DNA from 4 places in the Methylobacterium flocculans genome. Region 3 is predicted to be linked to each of the others. Evidence: predicted binding sites of a transcription regulator. Region 3 holds the regulator's gene; each other region holds the start of a gene.

Region 1 (4,212 bases), 1.5 Mb from region 3:
GCGCTCGGAGATGAAGGTGAAGCGGGCCTCCGGCTTGTTGCCCATCAGCCGCTCGACCGCATCCCCGGTGGAGGCGCGAGCTTCGTCCAGGACCTCGACCCGCAGGAGCGTGCGCTTCTTCGGGTCCATCGTGGTCTCCTTCAGCTGCGCGGGCATCATCTCGCCGAGGCCCTTGAAGCGGCCGATCTCGACCTTGGCGCCCTTGAACACGGTCTTGATGACCCGCTCCTTGTCGGCGTCGTCGCGGGCATAGGCCGTCTTGGCGCCCTGGGTCAGGCGATAGAGTGGGGGAATCGCGAGGTAGAGATGCCCCCGGTCGATGAGCTTGGGCATCTGCCGGTAGAAGAACGTGATCAGCAGCGAGGCGATGTGGGCGCCGTCGACATCGGCGTCGGTCATGATGATGACCTTCTCGTAGCGAAGGTCCTCCAGGCGGAACGCGTTGCCGGTGCCGCAGCCGAGCGCCTGGGTCAGGTCCGAAATCAGCTGGTTGGCACCGAGCTTGTCCCGGCTCGCCGAGGCCACGTTCAGGATCTTGCCGCGCAGGGGGAGGATGGCCTGGGTGGCGCGGTCGCGGGCCTGCTTCGCCGAGCCGCCGGCCGAGTCGCCCTCGACGATGAAGATCTCGGAGCCGGCCATGCCCGCCTTGGAGCAATCGGCGAGCTTGCCCGGCAGGCGTAGCTTGCGGGTGGCGGATTTGCGCGCGACCTCCTTCTCCTGGCGCCGGCGCAGGCGCTCCTCGGCCCGGTCGATCACCCAGTCGAGGAGCTTGTTGGCCTGGGCCGGGGAGGCGGCGAGCCAATGGTCGAAGGCGTCGCGGATCGCCGTCTCGACGATGCGCGAGGCCTCCACCGTGGCGAGCTTGTCCTTGGTCTGGCCCTGGAACTCGGGCTCGCGGATGAACACCGAGAGCATCGAGGCGCAGGTCGCCATGACGTCGTCGGTGGTCACCGCCGTCATGCGCTTGGCCTGGTTCACGCGCTCGGCGTGTTCGCGCAGGGCCCGCAGCAGGGCGACGCGCAGGCCACTCTCGTGGGTGCCGCCCTCATGGGTCGGGATCGTGTTGCAGTAGGAGGCCGAGACGCCGTCGTCGGTGACCATCCAGGCCACGGCCCATTCGAGGGAGCCATGTCCGCCGGGCTTGGTGATCTTGCCGGAGAAGATCGCGTCGGTGACGAGTTCCTTGCCCTCGAGATCGCGGGCGAGATAGTCGCGCAGGCCCCCGGGGAAGCGGTGCACGGTCTCGGCCGGCACGTCGTCCAGGCCTTCCAGGAGGGCAGAGGCGCAGCGCCAGCGGATCTCGACGCCGCCGAACAGGTAAGCTTTCGAACGCGCCATCTTGAACAGGCGGCGGGGGTCGAACTTCAGCGCCCCGAAGATCTCGGCATCGGGGTGGAAGCGCACACGGGTGCCGCGCCGGTTCTGCACCCGGCCCACCGTCTCGAGGGGGCCCTGCACATGGCCGCGCGAAAAGGTCTGGCGATAGAGCGTCTGGCTCCGAGCGACCTCGACCTCGAGTTCGTCCGAGAGGGCGTTGACCACCGAGATGCCGACGCCGTGCAGGCCTCCGGACGTCTCGTAGACCTTCGAGTCGAACTTACCGCCCGCGTGCAGGATGGTCATGATGACCTCCAGCGCCGACTTGTTCGGGTATTTCGGGTGCGGGTCCACGGGGATGCCGCGGCCGTTATCGGTGACGACGAGGTGGCCGCTCTCCTCCAGCTCCACCTCGATGAAGCTGGCATGTCCCGCCACCGCCTCGTCCATGGAATTGTCGATCACCTCGGCGAAGAGGTGGTGCAGGGCGCGCTCGTCGGTGCCACCGATATACATGCCGGGGCGGCGGCGCACCGGCTCCAGCCCCTCCAGCACCTCGATGGCGGACGCGTCGTAGCCGGCCTCCGCCGACGGGACAGGAGCGAGCGGCGCCACCGCGGCGTCGAGCTTGCGCCGCTCGGCCGGTTTCGGGAGCGGCGCCTTGCCGCCTGCGAAGAGGTCGCGCGCGGGGTCGCTCACCGGAGCGCTCCGCGCGGAGGCTGGGACGGCCGCGGGCTTCGTGGACCGGACCGCAGAGGGAGATCGTGCAGCATTCGCCTTCATCCTCTGACCATACCGGAACAAACCGGAAACAGAAAGGGGTTCGCCACCCCGTGGCACGGGGGCATGCCCCCGTGCCGCACAGGGCGGGCCAACCGATACCTCGAGAGACCCGTGTCTCGCGAGGCAACAGACCCCATGACATGGGACAGGGTTGGTTAAGAAGGCCTAAGGGACCGGAGTTCGCCTTTTCCTCGGGCGAGGATGCGCGGTCTCAGGTACCGACGCGTCCGCCCCCGCGCTTCGTGATCGCCACCACGGCCGGGCGCGGCGGCAGCGTCGGATCGAAATCCGGCCAGCGGGTGGCGGGAGCCTCGAAGGTGGCGGGCACCGCCTTCGGGTCCTCCTCGTCGGCTTCGCCCGGGTGCTGCACGGCGACGAAGAAGGTGGTGTCGTCGGGCGTGAAGTAGGGACCGCACATCTCGGCGCCGTGGGGCACGCGGAAGAAGTGCTTGCCCGTGCCGCGCCCGGCCCCTTCGGTCTCCATGGCCCAGATGCCATCGTTGCGCCCGGTGCGCGAGGGCGCGTTGCCGTCCGTGGCGACCCAGAGCCGGCCGAGCCCGTCGACGGAGCAGTTGTCCGGCATGCCGAACCAGCCATCCTTCGTGGTGGCCGACGAGAAGGTGGCGCCGACCGCCGCGATGCCCGGATCGCCGCAGCGGACCAGGATCTCCCAGGCGAAGCCCGTGGCGGCGTGGTCGCCATCGTCTGGGGTGAGTTCGACGATGTGCCCGAAGCGGTTGTCGGCGCGCGGGTTGGCGGGGTCGGTCTGGTCGGCCTTGCGCTTCCCGTTGTTGGTCAGCATCACGTAGACCTTGCCGGTCTTGGCGTTGGCCTCGACATCCTCGGGCCGGTCCATCTTGGTGGCCCCGAGCCGATCCGCGGCCAGCCGCGCGCCGATCACCACGTCGGCTTGGCTGTGGAAGCCGTTCTCGGAGGTCAGGGGCGCCGTCCCGAACACCAGCGGCATCCAGGTGCCGCGCCCGTCCGCGTCGAAGCGGGCCACGTGCAGGGTGCCGGAATCGAGGAGGTCGCGGTCGCCGCTGTCGGCGCGGCCGGCGGTGACGAACTTGTAGACGTAGTCGAAGCGCTCGTCGTCGCCCTGGTAGATCACGTACTGCCCGCCCTTGGCGACGATGCCCGCGGCGCCCTCGTGCTTGAAGCGGCCGAGGGCCGTGCGCTTCTTGGGAACGCTCGTGGGGTCGAACGGGTCGATCTCCACCACCCAGCCGAAGCGGTTGGGCTCGTTGGGCTCGCGCGCGAGGTCGAAGCGTTCGTGGAAGCGGCCCCAGGCATAGGCGGTGGCCGGCAGGTTGAAGCGCTTGTGGTTCGTGGCTTCCGGAGAGTCCTTCGCCAAGGCGCCGGAGAAGTAGTAGTTGATGTTCTCCTCGCAGGTCAGCCACGTCCCCCAGGGCGTGGTGCCACCGGCGCAGTTATTGATCATGCCGAGCGCCGCGCGGCCCGTGGAATCGGCGGAGGTCTTCACCCGGTCGGTGCCGGCGGCCGGGCCGGTCAGCGTCATCGGCGTCTGGGCGGTGATGCGCCGGGCATAACGCGAATCCGGCACCACGGCCCACTTGCCGTCCTGGCGGCGGATCTCGATGACCGAGCCGCCATGGGCCGCCATCTCGATGTCCACGAGGTCGCGGGTCATGCCCTGGAAGACCGCCTTGGTGTCCTGGCGGCCGAGCCCCGGGAACATCAGTTCCTCGTTGGTGTATTCATGGTTGACCACGAGCAGCCCGTGAGAGGCCGGGTCGGCTGCCCCCGGCATCGGGAAATAGCCCACGAAGTCGTTGTTGTAGCCGAACTGCTGGCCTTGCGCGGCCGCCGACTGGTTGCGCGGGTCGAAAGCCGGGGCACCCGGCAGGACCGGGTCGCCCCAGCGGATCAGGATGTCGGCATCGTGCCCGGCGGCGACGTGGTGGTGCGCGTCCGAGCCCGCCTCGATCTCCTCGAAGGGGAAGCGGGTTCCCGGGCCTTGCGCAGCCTGCGCCGAGCCGGCGGCAAGCGCGCGCGGCGTCACCACCGCTGCGATGGCCCCGACGCCGAGCAGCCCGCGCAGGAGGTCGCGCCGGTCGAAGCGCGCCGCCACCACGTCGCCGAAGGTCGGGT
Region 2 (4,212 bases), 1.0 Mb from region 3:
CGTCCGCCTTGGCGATGTGGAACAGGCCGTCGAGCACGTCTTCCAGCAGGGCCGGCTCGTCGTGGAAGGTGGTGGCCAGTTGCCGGGCATAGGCCTCGAAGCCGTTCGCCGTGCCCTTGGCCAGATCGAACAGGCGCTGCACGCCGGGCCGCGCCCGCTCATCCACCTGCACCACCTTGGCGAAGGCCTCGACCTCGGCCGGCGTCACCACGCCGTCGGATTTCGCCATCTTGGCGGCGAGCGCCACGAGTCCGGTGGTGAAGACCACATCCCGGGGGGTGGCGCCGAACAGCGCCCCCTCGCGATCCAACAGGAAATGTCCGGCGACACCGCCGACGAGGCCGCCCAGGGGCCCGCCGATGGCCAGGCCGAGGCCGGCGCCCCCGAGCTTGCCCCAGATTCCCACGCTCATCGGCAACTCCCGTGGGTGCGGGGATCGGTCATGAAACACGGGCGGGTCAACACGAGAAGGTTGGTCAACACGAGAACGTCATGGGGCTGGATCGAGATCGGCGCGAAGCGGAGCGCGTCCTTACACCGGACGCCTCCGCTTCGGCGATAGGGGATGCGCTCAGCGCCGGGCGCAGAGGCCGACCAGGCCCTGACTCTCACTGGGGCAGGCGGCGCTCAAGGTCCCGTCCGGCGCCGCCGTCACGATGGCGCTGCCGCCCTTGAGGCAGAGGGCGGAGGCCAGGATCTCGGTGCCGTCGCAGGTCACGCTGCAGCCCGTGGCCGGGCAGGTCTCCTGCCGCACCACCCGGAACGGCGCGGCGGGCGCGCTGGCTGCGAGCCCCGCCTGACCCGGCTCGCCCTTCTGCCCCGGAGACCCCTTCGCGCCCGGCGCACCGGCGGGGCCCGCCGGTCCGCGCTCGCCGGGCTGGCCCATGGCGCCCGCCTCGCCCTTCGGACCCGGCTCGCCCTTTGGACCCGGCTCGCCCCTGGGCCCAGCCTCACCCTTCGAGCCAGTCTCACCTTTCGGGCCAGCCTCGCCCTGAGGCCCCTGGGTGCCGGGCAGGCCCGCCAAACCCTGCGGACCCGTCACGCCCTGCGGGCCGGTGGGGCCGGGTTCGCCCTTCGGTCCGGGTTGGCCGGCGGGGCCGCAATTGGCGACCGTCGCCTCGCGCTCGTCCTCGCCCGCCTTGAGATGAGCGATGCAGTTGGTGGGCACGTAGGGCAGGCGGAAGACGAAGCGGCCCCGGCTGTCGGCGATCACCGAGATGTCCTCGTCGAGCACCACCACGGTGCCGGCCTTGCGCACGCTGCCGGAGATGCGCAGGTCGCCGTTCTCGAAGCGCGCGTCGTAGATCTGGATCGGCTGCGACACGCCCTGCGCGCGCCGGGCCTTGGCGGCGTCGTTCGCGGGCCGGCCTTGCCGGGACTGTTCCGGGGCCGGCTGCGCGGCGGCGGGCAGCGCCCCCGCGACGGTGATCAGGCCCGACAGGACCACGAGGGCACGAGCGAAGCGCATGGAGTTCTCCCGGCTGGTCCGCGTCTGCTGCGCGGCAGGTGAGGTGTGCTGCCCTGCCCACGGCACAGGGTCAAGCTTCGGCGCGTCGGGTGTCGCCCCTCACGGCCGGATCGGTGCGCGCAAGCCCTATCCACACCTGTCCACAGGCATCCACAGGCCAACGCGTTGGCCACCCGAAAAAATCCCGACGCTCCCGGAAACCGGTTGAGTGTGTTCATGCTTTGTTCCTATCGTGAAGGGACAGGAGCGGAGCCGATGCGTCACAGACCCGAAGAACCTCCCGATCCCCCGACGGAAGCATCGGAACGGACGCGTCCGCGGGCGGCGGACGGCCTGCCGGTGGATCTGGCGGCCCTGCGGGCCCGCGTGGCGGCACAGGAGGATACCCGCATCGCGCGGGGTGCCCTGCCCCTCGGGATCCACGATGTCGACGCACGTCTCGCGGGCGGGGGGCTCGCTCTCGGGCAGTTGCACGAGATCTCTCCCCTGGCGGCGGGCGATGAGCCGGCGGCCCTCGGCTTCGCCCTGGCGCTGGTGGCGCGCCACCTCGCCCGCGTGCGGGGCGAGGCGCTCCTCGTGGCGGGCCAGGGCCATCCCCTCCCCTACGGACATGGACTGGCCGGGCTCGGGCTCGACCCGGGGCGCCTGCTGCTGTTCGAGGTCGGCAGCGACGGCGACGCCTACCGCGCCCTGGAAGAGGCCCTGCGCGCGCAGGGGCTGGCCGCCGTGGCCGGTCTCGTGGACGCCGCCCTGCCCCTGGCCCAGAGCCGGCGGCTCCACTTGGCGGCCGGGCACACGGATCTGCTGCTCCTCGTCCTGCGCCCACCCGGGGCGGAGAGCCCCAACGTGGCGACGACGCGCTGGCGCATCGCCGCCGGCAAGGCCCTGCGTGACCGCTTCGGCTGCATCGAGCGGCCGTGCTGGCAGGCCACCCTCGAGCGGAGCCGCAACGGGCGGACCGGACACTGGCTCCTGGAGTGGGATCATGCCGCGCATCGTTTCGGTCTGGCTGGAGCATTGGCCGATCACGCGGCTGAGGCGGGCCCGGGCGAGCCCCTCGGAGAGCGGCGCCTCCGGCGCGTCCGATGACGGCCCGATGGTGGTGGCCGCGATGGAGGCCAACGGCCTGCGCCTGATCGCGGTGGATCCCTTCGCCCGCGCCCTCGGCCTCGCCCCCGGCGAGACCCTGGCGCGGGCCCGCGCACGAATCGGCACGCCCATCGCCGTCCATGCCGGCGACCCAGAGGCGGATGCCGCCGCCCTGCACCGGCTCTGCCTCTGGGCCAAGCGCTACACCCCCGTCGTCGCCCCCTTCGGTCCGGCGGAGGGCGGGGACGGCTTCTTCCTCGACATCGCGGGGGCGAGCCACCTGCTCGGCGGCGAGGCCGCCCTGCTGGCCGATCTCGCCCGGCGGCTCGCCGAGCACGCGATCCCGGCCCGGATCGCGCTCGCCGACACGCCCGCCTGCGCCTTCGCCCTGGCCCGCCACGGCGGAGGCGGACTGGTCGCGCCCCCTGTCCCGGACGAAACGACGGGTTTCACGCATCCGACGGGCAGCGCGGGTCCCCTCTCCCGGAAGGAGAGGGACAGGGTGAGGTGTGGTCCATCTCCGGAAAGCGCACACACCTCACCCCAGCCCTCTCCTTCCAGGAGAGGGGGCACGGTTGCGCCTCTGGCGGACGATCGGAGCCTCGTCGGCATCCGATCTGGCGATGCTCCCCGGCGCAGCCCGAAGGGCGCAAATTCGTTGGTCTGCCAGGACGGCGACTCTCGTGGCGCCCTGGATCTTCCATCGGGAGGCCGGACCGCGCCGTATCCGGGGGAACACTGGCGTGGCCCGCATATCTTGGTTCCGGTCGGAGGCAACGCCCGGGCGCTGCACGCCCTGCCCGTCGCGGCCCTGCGCCTCGACCCCGCCACGGCGCAGGCCCTGGCTCGCCTTGGCCTGCGACGGATCGGCGACCTCGCCGCCGCGCCCCGGGCGCCGCTGGCCCGGCGCTTCGGCGAGGCCCTGCTCCTGCGGCTCGACCAGGCCCTCGGCCATCGGCCCGAACCCCTCGTCACCACCGGGGACCCGCGGGATTTCCAGGCTGCGCGCGGCTTCCTCGAACCGATCGGACAGCCGGAAACCATCGTCGCCACGGCCACGCGGCTGATGGAGGAACTGGCGCCCCGACTGGACGCGGCCGGCCTCGGTGCGCGGGCGCTGCGGCTGTCCCTGACCCGGGTCGATGGGGTGGTGCGCACCCTCGACCTCGGGATGAGCCTGCCGATCCGCTGCCCGGCCCAGGTCGCGCGCCTACTCGCCCTGCGTCTCGACCGCCTCGGCCCAGCCCTCGATGCCGGCTTCGGCTTCGAGACCGTAGAGCTCGCGGTGACCGCCACGGGCACGATCGCGGCGCATCAGGGAATACTGGTGGAGGCGCCCGGCGCTGCCGAAGGAGCCGAACATCTGGGCGATGCCCTGCGCCAGCGCATCGGCCGGCGGATGATGCGGCTCGGCTTCCGCGCGAGCCACCTGCCCGAGCAGGCCGGGACGGCGGAGCCCTGGCGCACGGGCCGCCCGAACCCCGACGGGAGCGTCCCCCGCCTGCCGCCCCGCCCCCTCGTGCTCCTGCGCCGAGGCGAGGTCGCAGAGGACGTGATCGCACTCGCCCCCGACGGGCCGCCCCATCGTTTCCGCTGGCGCCGCCGCGTTCACCGCGTCGCCCATGCGGACGGCCCCGAGCGCATCGCCGACGAAT
Region 3 (4,212 bases):
CATCCTGGTGTTCTTCACGGAGACGCAGGGCCAGCCCGCTCTGGCCGCGCCCCTCGTCGCCGCTGCCGGCCTCGCCGGTCTCACGCCCTTCCTGGCGACCCGGCCGATGGCCATGGCCCTGGTGCTTGCAGCCATCGCTGCGTTCCTTGGCTTCGCGGCAGCGACGCTCCGGGTGCAGCGCGTGGCCGGCCCGATCCTGTCGCGAACGACGATCGCGCCCCTGACTGGGACGATCGAAGGGCTGGACGAGCGCGACGAGGGTGCACGCCTGATCGTACGGGTAGAGGGCTTCGGCACGCTCGGGCCGGAGACGCGACCGACCCGGGTGCGGGTCTCCTACCGCAAGGCCATGATCCTCAAGCCGGGAGATCGGATCTCCGCCACCGCGCGGCTCCTCCCACCCCCGGAAGCCGCGCGGCCCGGCGGCTACGACTTCGCACGCGATGCGTTCTTTCGCGGAATCGGCGCGGTCGGGTCACTCGTCGGCAAGATCGAAGTCCTGCCACCGCACGATACGGTGCCATGGCAGGCCCGCCTCGCATCGACGATCGATGCGGCTCGCAACGCGCTTACGCGGCGCATCACCGATGCCAATGGCGGTCAGGCCGGGGCCGTGGCGGCCGCCCTGGTCACCGGAAAGCGCGGCCTCATCAGCGGCGCGACCAACGATGTCCTGCGGGCGGCGGGCATCTATCACGTGGTTTCGATCTCCGGGCTCCACATGGTGCTGGCGGCCGGCGTGGTCTTCTGGCTGGTCCGCGCCATCCTCGCCCTGGTGCCGTTCCTCGCATTGCACTGGCCGATCAAGAAGATCGCTGCCGCCTGCGCGATGCTCGGCGTGACGGCCTACTGCGTCTTCTCAGGGTGGGATATCGCCGCCGAACGTTCCCTCATCATGACGCTGGTGATGCTGGGCGCCATTTTGGTGGACCGCCCCGCCCTGAGCATGCGCAACCTCGCTCTGGCGGCGCTGATCGCCCTCACGCGGGAGCCGGAAGGTGTCCTGGGGCCGAGCTTCCAGATGTCGTTCGGAGCCGTCGCCGGCCTCATCGCCTGTGCGCCGCTGCTCGGCGGCCATGCGTTCCGGCGCGACGGCGCAGGTCGTTTCGCCCGCGCCGTCGGATGGCTGCTCGCCGCCATTGTCGGAACGCTGGCCACCACCCTGGTGGCACAGATCGCTACGGCGCCCTTCGCGACCTACCATTTTCAGACGGTGCAGCCCTTCGGCCTCGTGGGAAATGCCCTGACCCTGCCGCTGGTCTCCCTGGCGGTGATGCCCGCCGCCGTGCTCGGAATCCTGGCCTATCCCTTCGCCCTCGATCAGCCGGTCTGGTGGGCGATGGGGCTGGCAGTGCGGGGGATGCTCACGATCTCGACTTGGATTGCCGAGTTCGGACATGCGACCTACGTCGTACCCGCATACGGCACCGGCGCACTGGCTCTGCTCGCCTGCGCCGTCGTCATGCTCACCCTGCCAGCGTCGTCCCTGCGCTGGCTCGGTCTGATCCCGGCCATCGTCGGCATCGGCCTCGCAGTCCGGCCTGACCGGTACGACCTCTATATCGACCGTGATGGCGCCGGCGCGGCGATCCGCGACCGAACCGGGCGCCTCGCGATGCTCGGTCGCCCCCCGGCCTTCGTGCTCGAACAATGGCTCAAGGCGGATGGCGACGGCAGAAAAGCAGCGGACATCAAGGCATCTCCGGCCGCGCGTTGCGACCGTCTGGGCTGTACCCTGCAGATGAGCGACGGGCGCACAATCGCACTTGCGACCGACAAGCGAGCGCTGCCCGAGGATTGCGCCAGGGCCGACATCCTGATCACGCAACGGGAGGCTCCGCCCGGTTGCGCGGCCAAAGTGATCGTCGACCGTGCCTTCCTCAAGACCCACGGGGCGACAGCGATCAGACTGACCCGTGACGGGCCCATCGTGACGACGGCACGTCGTCCCGGCGAAACGGTGCCGTGGCGCACGTCAAGCACACCCCCGGTGGCCGTCTCAGAGCCCACCACGCCCAGCCTGCCCACGAAATCCGGATCGAACACGCCGAACGCGGAGGACGCCGACGCCGGACCCGACGACGAGGCTCAGTAGCGTCGAACGAGACTGACCAACCGTCCCTGGATCTGCACACGATCCGGCCCGAGCACACGGGTTTCATAGGCGGGATTGGCCGCCTCCAGCGCGATGGACGAACCCCGGCGGCGCAGGCGCTTCAGGGTCGCTTCCTCGTCGTCGATCAGCGCCACGATGATGTCGCCGGTATTCGCCGTGTCCTGCTTGCGGATGACCACGAGGTCACCGTCCAGGATGCCCGCATCGACCATCGAATCGCCCCGCACCTCGAGGGCGTAATGCTCGCCACCGGCGAGGAAATCCGGAGACATCGTCACCGAGTGACTCTGCTCCTGAATGGCGGCGATGGGCGTACCGGCCGCGATCCGACCCATGACGGGAATCGTGACCGCCCGGCCGCTCTCATCCATCGCCTGCGTGGTCGGCAGACGGGACACCGACGCGCCCGCCGGGGGAGCCTTGCCCTTGCCGCCCTCGACCACGCTCGGAGTAAACCGACGCGGCTCCGATGGAACGCTGCTGCGTCCGCCGACAGCGTCGCCGCTCAAGCTCTCCGGCATACGAATTACTTCGATGGCCCGGGCCCGGTTCGGCAGCCTGCGCAGGAAGCCGCGCTCCTCGAGCGCTGTGATCAGGCGATGGATGCCGGACTTCGACTTGAGATCCAGCGCATCCTTCATTTCGTCGAAGGAGGGAGGAACGCCGCTCTCGCGCATCCGGTGCTGGATGAACTGGAGCAAATCCAGTTGCTTACGCGTCAACATGCGGAACACTCTTCGTTGGAGCCGTGGGCTGCGGCGTGCGACCGCAGAAACAAACCACGAACACGTTAAACGTTCCGCAAGTGTTCTGCAAGAGTTCCCATATGACGCCGAAACTTGCGTCTATCGGAGCAGGGCGCGCCGGCCTTAGGCGGATCAATGGCGGCGGAGCTATCGTTCCGGCGAGGGTCCCCAAGGAACCGCCCGTGGCAGGGGACACACGGCGGCGCAACAGAATTGCGGGAAGACCATCGCGATCATCGCCCCTGGAACGGGGTGAAACGGAGCGAGATTCACACCAGGTTCAGCGTCGAGGCGAGAAGGCAGCGGAAGTGTGGTGCTTCACAAAGCTCGCGATCCGGCGGCCAAGCGGATCACGGTGTGAGAAACTCGACGTATTAAGTAGAGACGATCGAGGTCGGCTGCCCGTCAGCTGCCCCGTGGATCAGTGACATCATCGAAGCTGTAAAGCGGCGCGCGAAATCGCGAGTACCGCAGCCTAACCTTCAGCAGCTCCACGGGAAGAACCTTCGCGGCCTGCGAGGGGGATCCCGCCACAGGAAGCCCAATGGTCCGCACAGCCGACGCGCCTGATGCCTTGCGCAGCAGCGACGTCGCCGTCGGTTGCGCAGATCGGCTTGGACCGGACCAACGCCTCAGGGCTGCTCGGCACCGTAGAATTTCGGATCGAGGGCGGCCAGAGCCAGAAGGGCCGGGGTCATGACGACACCGGCGACGCGCATGGTGCGTGCGGCGGCGCGGCAGGCCACCTGATCGTTCGAGGCGGCAGCCGTTTCGATCCGGCTGATGACCGCTTCATCCGGCTTCGGGCTCGGGGCGGACGCGGCCGGGGCGGGCGGGCTCTTCGCGGCAGCATTGGCATGCGCCAACGTGGCCTTGCCATCGCTTGTCCCGGGACGCGCGTCGGCCGTCGGAGCCTGGGTCTCCGGCTTGGTCGGCCCGCTTAGCCCGGAACTCTGCTGCGTCGGCCCACCGGACGACGAAGGTTGACCGTCACTCTTGCCGGAGGCGTTCGAGACGGCGGTCGATTGCGATGCCGGCGTCGCGGCTTCCTGCTTCTTCTCCTCCGGCTTCTTCACGAAGGCCACGAGTTCCTGGCACAGGTTCGCCGGGCCGCGGGCGGGCGCCGCATCCTGCGCGGACGCCGTTTGCACGGAGAGGCTCGTCGACAAGAGGAGCGCGGCGATGGAGAGGCGGTGGATCATGCTCGGTCCCCTGGTTCCGGACTCGTTGCGCGGCCGTACCCGTGCGGTGCACGGGACGTCGTTCGGGTTTCAGGAGCGCTTCGGATGCGAGGGTTCACCGGTCGCCTTGCCGTGCGCCGATTCACCGGTGTCGTTGGTGTTCGGATCG
Region 4 (4,212 bases), 1.4 Mb from region 3:
GGCCGAGGGTGCGCCCGTGGATTTGGCGATGAGCTCGCCCTCGATCTGGCGGGGGCCGCCCCGCGCGGACGGGGACCGGTTGCCGACCCCGTAGCCGTTGCCGTTGCCCCCTTGCGCCGCGGTGTTGGCCTGCGCCCGCTGCCAGCCCGGGGTGCCGTAGGAGGAGCCGAACGGCGTCGGGTTGCGGTCGAAGCGCGAGGCGCCGGCCGAGAAGTGGGCGGGCGCGTCGAGCACGTCGACGCTGTCGTCCGGCAATTCGTCGATGAAGCGGCTCGGGATGGTGGAGGACCACAGCCCGTGGATGCGCCGGTTGACGGCAAAGGACAGCTTGGCGCGCTTGCGGGCGCGGGTGAGCCCCACATGGGCGAGGCGGCGCTCCTCCTCGAGGCCGGCGCGGCCGCTCTCGTCCAGGGCCCGCTGGTTGGGGAACAGGCCGTCCTCCCAGCCGGGCAGGAACACGGTGTCGAATTCCAGGCCCTTGGCGGCGTGCAGCGTCATCAGCGAGACGCGGTCGGCCCCCTCCTGCTCACTGGCCTCCATGACGAGGGAGACGTGTTCGAGGAAGGCCGCCATGTCGGGAAACTCCTCCATGGAGCGCACGAACTCCTTGAGGTTTTCGAGCCGCCCGGCGGCATCGGCGGATTTGTCCTTCTGCCACATCTCGGTGTAGCCGGATTCCTCCAGGATGGTCTGGGCCACCTCCGAGTGCGGCTGCGTGCCCACCAGCCGCGACCAGCGTGAAAAGCTCTCCACCAGGGCCCGCACGCCGGAGCGGGCGCGGGGCTTCAGCTCGTCGGTCTCGATGACGAGGCGCGCCGCCTGGAGCAGCGGCACCCGCTCGGCCCGGGCATAGGCGTGGAGCGCCTGCAGGGTGGCGTCGCCCAGGCCCCGCTTCGGGGTGTTGAAGATGCGCTCGAAAGCGAGGTCGTCGGCGGGGTTGGCGGTGACGCGCAGATAGGCCAGCGCGTCGCGGATCTCGGCCCGCTCGTAGAAGCGCGGGCCACCGATGACCCGGTAGGGCAGGCCGAGCTGGACGAAGCGGTCCTCGATCTCGCGCATCTGGGCCGAGATGCGCACCAGCACGGCGATCTCCGACAAGGGGTGCTGCTTGGCCTGCAGGCTCTCGATGGCTTCGGCCACCTGGCGCGCCTCTTCCTCCGAATCCCAGGCACCCGAGACGGTCACCTTCTCGCCGGCCACGTCCTCGGTGCGCAGGGTCTTGCCCAGCCGCCCCTCGTTCTTGGCGATGAGGCCCGAGGCGGCGGCGAGGATGTGCCCGGTGGAGCGGTAGTTGCGCTCCAGGCGAACCACGGTCGCGCCGGGGAAATCGTGCTCGAAGCGCAGGATGTTGTCGACCTCGGCCCCGCGCCAGCCGTAGATCGACTGGTCGTCGTCGCCGACGCAGGCGACGTTGCGGTGGCCCTGCGCCAGCAGGCGCAGCCAGAGGTACTGGGCGACGTTGGTGTCCTGGTACTCGTCCACGAGGATGTAGCGGAAGCGGCTCTGGTAGTTCTCCAGCACGTCCGGGTGCTCGCGCCAGAGCTTGAGGCAGAGCAGCAGGAGATCGCCGAAATCGGCGGCGTTGAGGGTCAGGAGCCGGGCCTGATAGGCCGAATAGAGCGCGCCGCCCTTGCCGAAGGCGAAGGCCTGGGCTTCCCCCGGCGGCACCTGCTCGGGCAGGAGGCCGCGGTTCTTCCAGCCGTCGATGGCCGAGGACAGGGCGCGGGCCGGCCAGCGCTTCTCGTCGATGTTCTGGTCGACGATGACCTGCTTCATCAGGCGAAGCTGGTCGTCCATCCCGAGGATGGTGAAGTCGGAGCGCAGGCCCACGAGCTCGGCGTGGCGGCGCAGGATCTTGGTGCCGATGGAGTGGAAGGTGCCGAGCCAGGGCATGCCCTCGCCGGCCGGGCCGATGAGCCCGCCGATGCGGTGCTTCATCTCCCGCGCGGCCTTGTTGGTGAAGGTCACCGAGAGAATGTCGAAGGGCCGCGCCTTGCCCGTCGCGATGAGGTGGGCGATGCGGGTGGTGAGCACCCGGGTCTTGCCGGTGCCGGCCCCGGCGAGCACGAGGACGGGCCCGTCCGTCGCCTCCACGGCGCGACGCTGCTCGTCGTTCAGCCCGTCGAGATAGGGCGAGCCCTGGGGCTGCAGGGCGGCCATGGCACGGGCGGCGATGGAGGTCGGGGCGGCGTCGGTGGCGGAGAAGCCGGCCGCGTCGGAGCGCTGGGTCATCGCCCATCCCTGGACCAAAACGCGAACGGCGTCGAGGGTGGGGACGCACCGTGGCGGGCGTCGCGCGGGTGTCGCCCCATGGCGGTGACGGGTTTCCGCTGCGGACCGCCGCGACATCGCGCCCGTGCCGAGGGCGATGCCGAATCTCGATTCCCGCACTCGGCTCATCGCCGCGTCCGGGCTCCACCGACGATCGGCCCGGAGGGGTCGGTCAGCGATCTCCCGCCATCCGCGTGGAACCGTGATGCTGTTCGGGTCGGGCGCGTGAACGCTGCCGACCCCGAAACGGATTGCGCGTCGCGGACGCACGCAAATGCAAGGCGACTTCCGAGACGTCTTCCGAGACGTCTTCCGGGGCGTCTCGACAGCCGCCCCGCCCACAAGGTCGTCGGTGGCGCCTTGATTTTTGATGAAACCGCCTGATTTCGGTCACGGCACCGGATCGCGCATAAGTTGATTTCCGTGGGGTGTTGCGCGCCTCACGCCTCCGTCGGCAACAGACCGGAGGCCCGAACCGTCCAGTGACGCCGGTCCTGCGCCAAGGGGGAATGGTGATGAACGACATGACGATCGACAAGACCAAGACCGAGTCGTACCCGATGGAGGGCAAGTGCCCGTTCGGCGGTGACCGCGTCGGTGGGGCCTTCGGCGGTTCTCCGACACTGGAGGCCTGGTATCCGCACCGCCTCAGGGTCGAGCTCCTGCACCAGAACGGGCTCGCGGCCGATCCGCTCGGGCCCGATTTCGACTATGCCAGCGCCTTCGGGACGATCGACCTCGACGCGCTCAAGAGCGACATCAAGCAGTTCCTGACCTCGTCGGTGGCGTGGTGGCCGTCCGATTACGGCAATTACGGACCGCAGATGGTCCGTATGGCCTGGCACTCGGCCGGCACCTACCGCATCGCGGACGGGCGGGGCGGCGCCGGCACCGGCATGCAGCGTTTCGCGCCGATCTCGAGCTGGTGGGACAACGGCAACACCGACAAGTCGCGTCGCCTCCTGCAGCCGATCAAGCACAAGTACGGCAACGCCCTCTCCTGGGCCGACCTGATGGTGCTCACCGGCAATTGCGCCCTCGAGATCATGGGCCTGCCGACCTACGGGTTCGCCGGCGGGCGCCTCGACGCCTGGGAGGCGGACAACGCCACCTACTGGGGGCCCGAGGTCGTCGAGATGGGTACGGTCTCGAGCTTCGACGAGATGGTCAACCGCGACCAGCGCTGGCGCGGCCGGAACGGCGACGCCGACTACGACCTGGAGAACCCGCTCGCCGCCTCCCACCAGTCGCTGATCTACGTGAACCCCGAGGGGCCCTACGCGAACGGCGATCCGCAGGGCTCGGCCAACGACATCCGGGTGACCTTCACCCGCATGGCCATGAACGACGAGGAGACCGTGGCGCTCATCGCCGGCGGCCATGCCTTCGGCAAGAGCCACGGCATGACCCCCGCCAAGGAGATCGGGCCGCCGCCGGAAATGGCGCCGATGGAGGCGATGGGTCTCGGCTGGAACAACCCGAAGGGCACCGGTTCGGGCAAGGACACCATGACCAACGGCATCGAGGGCAGCTGGACCCCCGATCCGACCCAGTGGGACAATGCCTACCTGGAGAACCTCTTCAAGTTCGACTGGGAGCAGACCAAGAGCCCCGCCGGCGCCCTGCAATGGACCCCGAAGGATCCGAACGCACCCAGGACTCCCGACGCCCATGTCGCCGGCCAGATGCATCCCCTCATGATGATGACGTCCGACATCGCCCTGAAGGTCGATCCGGAGTACCGCAAGGTCTGCGAGAAGTTCCTGGGCGACTTCGACGCCTTCACGCAGGCCTTCTCAAAGGCGTGGTACAAGCTCACCCACCGCGACATGGGGCCCAAGCACCGCTACCTCGGCCCGGAGGTGACGATCGAGGACGGCCTGCTGTGGCAGGACCCGATCCCGGATGCCGCCTATGCCCCGATCGGCGACGCCGACATCG

What was found. Region 3 encodes LexA, which represses DNA repair genes until DNA is damaged. Its sites were predicted from a motif close to TGTTCNNNNTGTGTTCNG; they were not measured.
Region 1: a site for LexA is predicted at 2,114-2,131, ahead of parE (DNA topoisomerase IV subunit B). Genes of this name have one in related genera too.
Region 2: a site for LexA is predicted at 1,680-1,697, ahead of OF380_RS11655 (ImuA family protein). Genes of this name have one in related genera too.
Region 4: a site for LexA is predicted at 2,243-2,260, ahead of OF380_RS09625 (ATP-dependent helicase). Genes of this name have one in related genera too.

What each region holds. Positions count from the first base shown of each region.
Region 1 is NZ_CP107532.1:5,046,736-5,050,947, reverse strand. Features, by position in the region: gene parE (DNA topoisomerase IV subunit B) at 1-2,016, opposite strand, end outside; gene OF380_RS24165 (PhoX family protein) at 2,312-4,212, opposite strand, start outside.
Region 2 is NZ_CP107532.1:2,503,881-2,508,092, reverse strand. Features, by position in the region: gene OF380_RS11665 (molecular chaperone DjiA) at 1-412, opposite strand, end outside; gene OF380_RS11660 (collagen-like protein) at 572-1,468, opposite strand; gene OF380_RS11655 (ImuA family protein) at 1,724-2,557, shown strand; gene OF380_RS11650 (Y-family DNA polymerase) at 2,454-4,212, shown strand, end outside.
Region 3 is NZ_CP107532.1:3,522,393-3,526,604, forward strand. Features, by position in the region: gene OF380_RS16625 (ComEC/Rec2 family competence protein) at 1-2,095, shown strand, start outside; gene lexA (transcriptional repressor LexA) at 2,089-2,841, opposite strand; gene OF380_RS16635 (hypothetical protein) at 3,495-4,064, opposite strand; gene OF380_RS16640 (hypothetical protein) at 4,134-4,212, opposite strand, start outside.
Region 4 is NZ_CP107532.1:2,087,393-2,091,604, reverse strand. Features, by position in the region: gene OF380_RS09625 (ATP-dependent helicase) at 1-2,232, opposite strand, end outside; gene katG (catalase/peroxidase HPI) at 2,787-4,212, shown strand, end outside.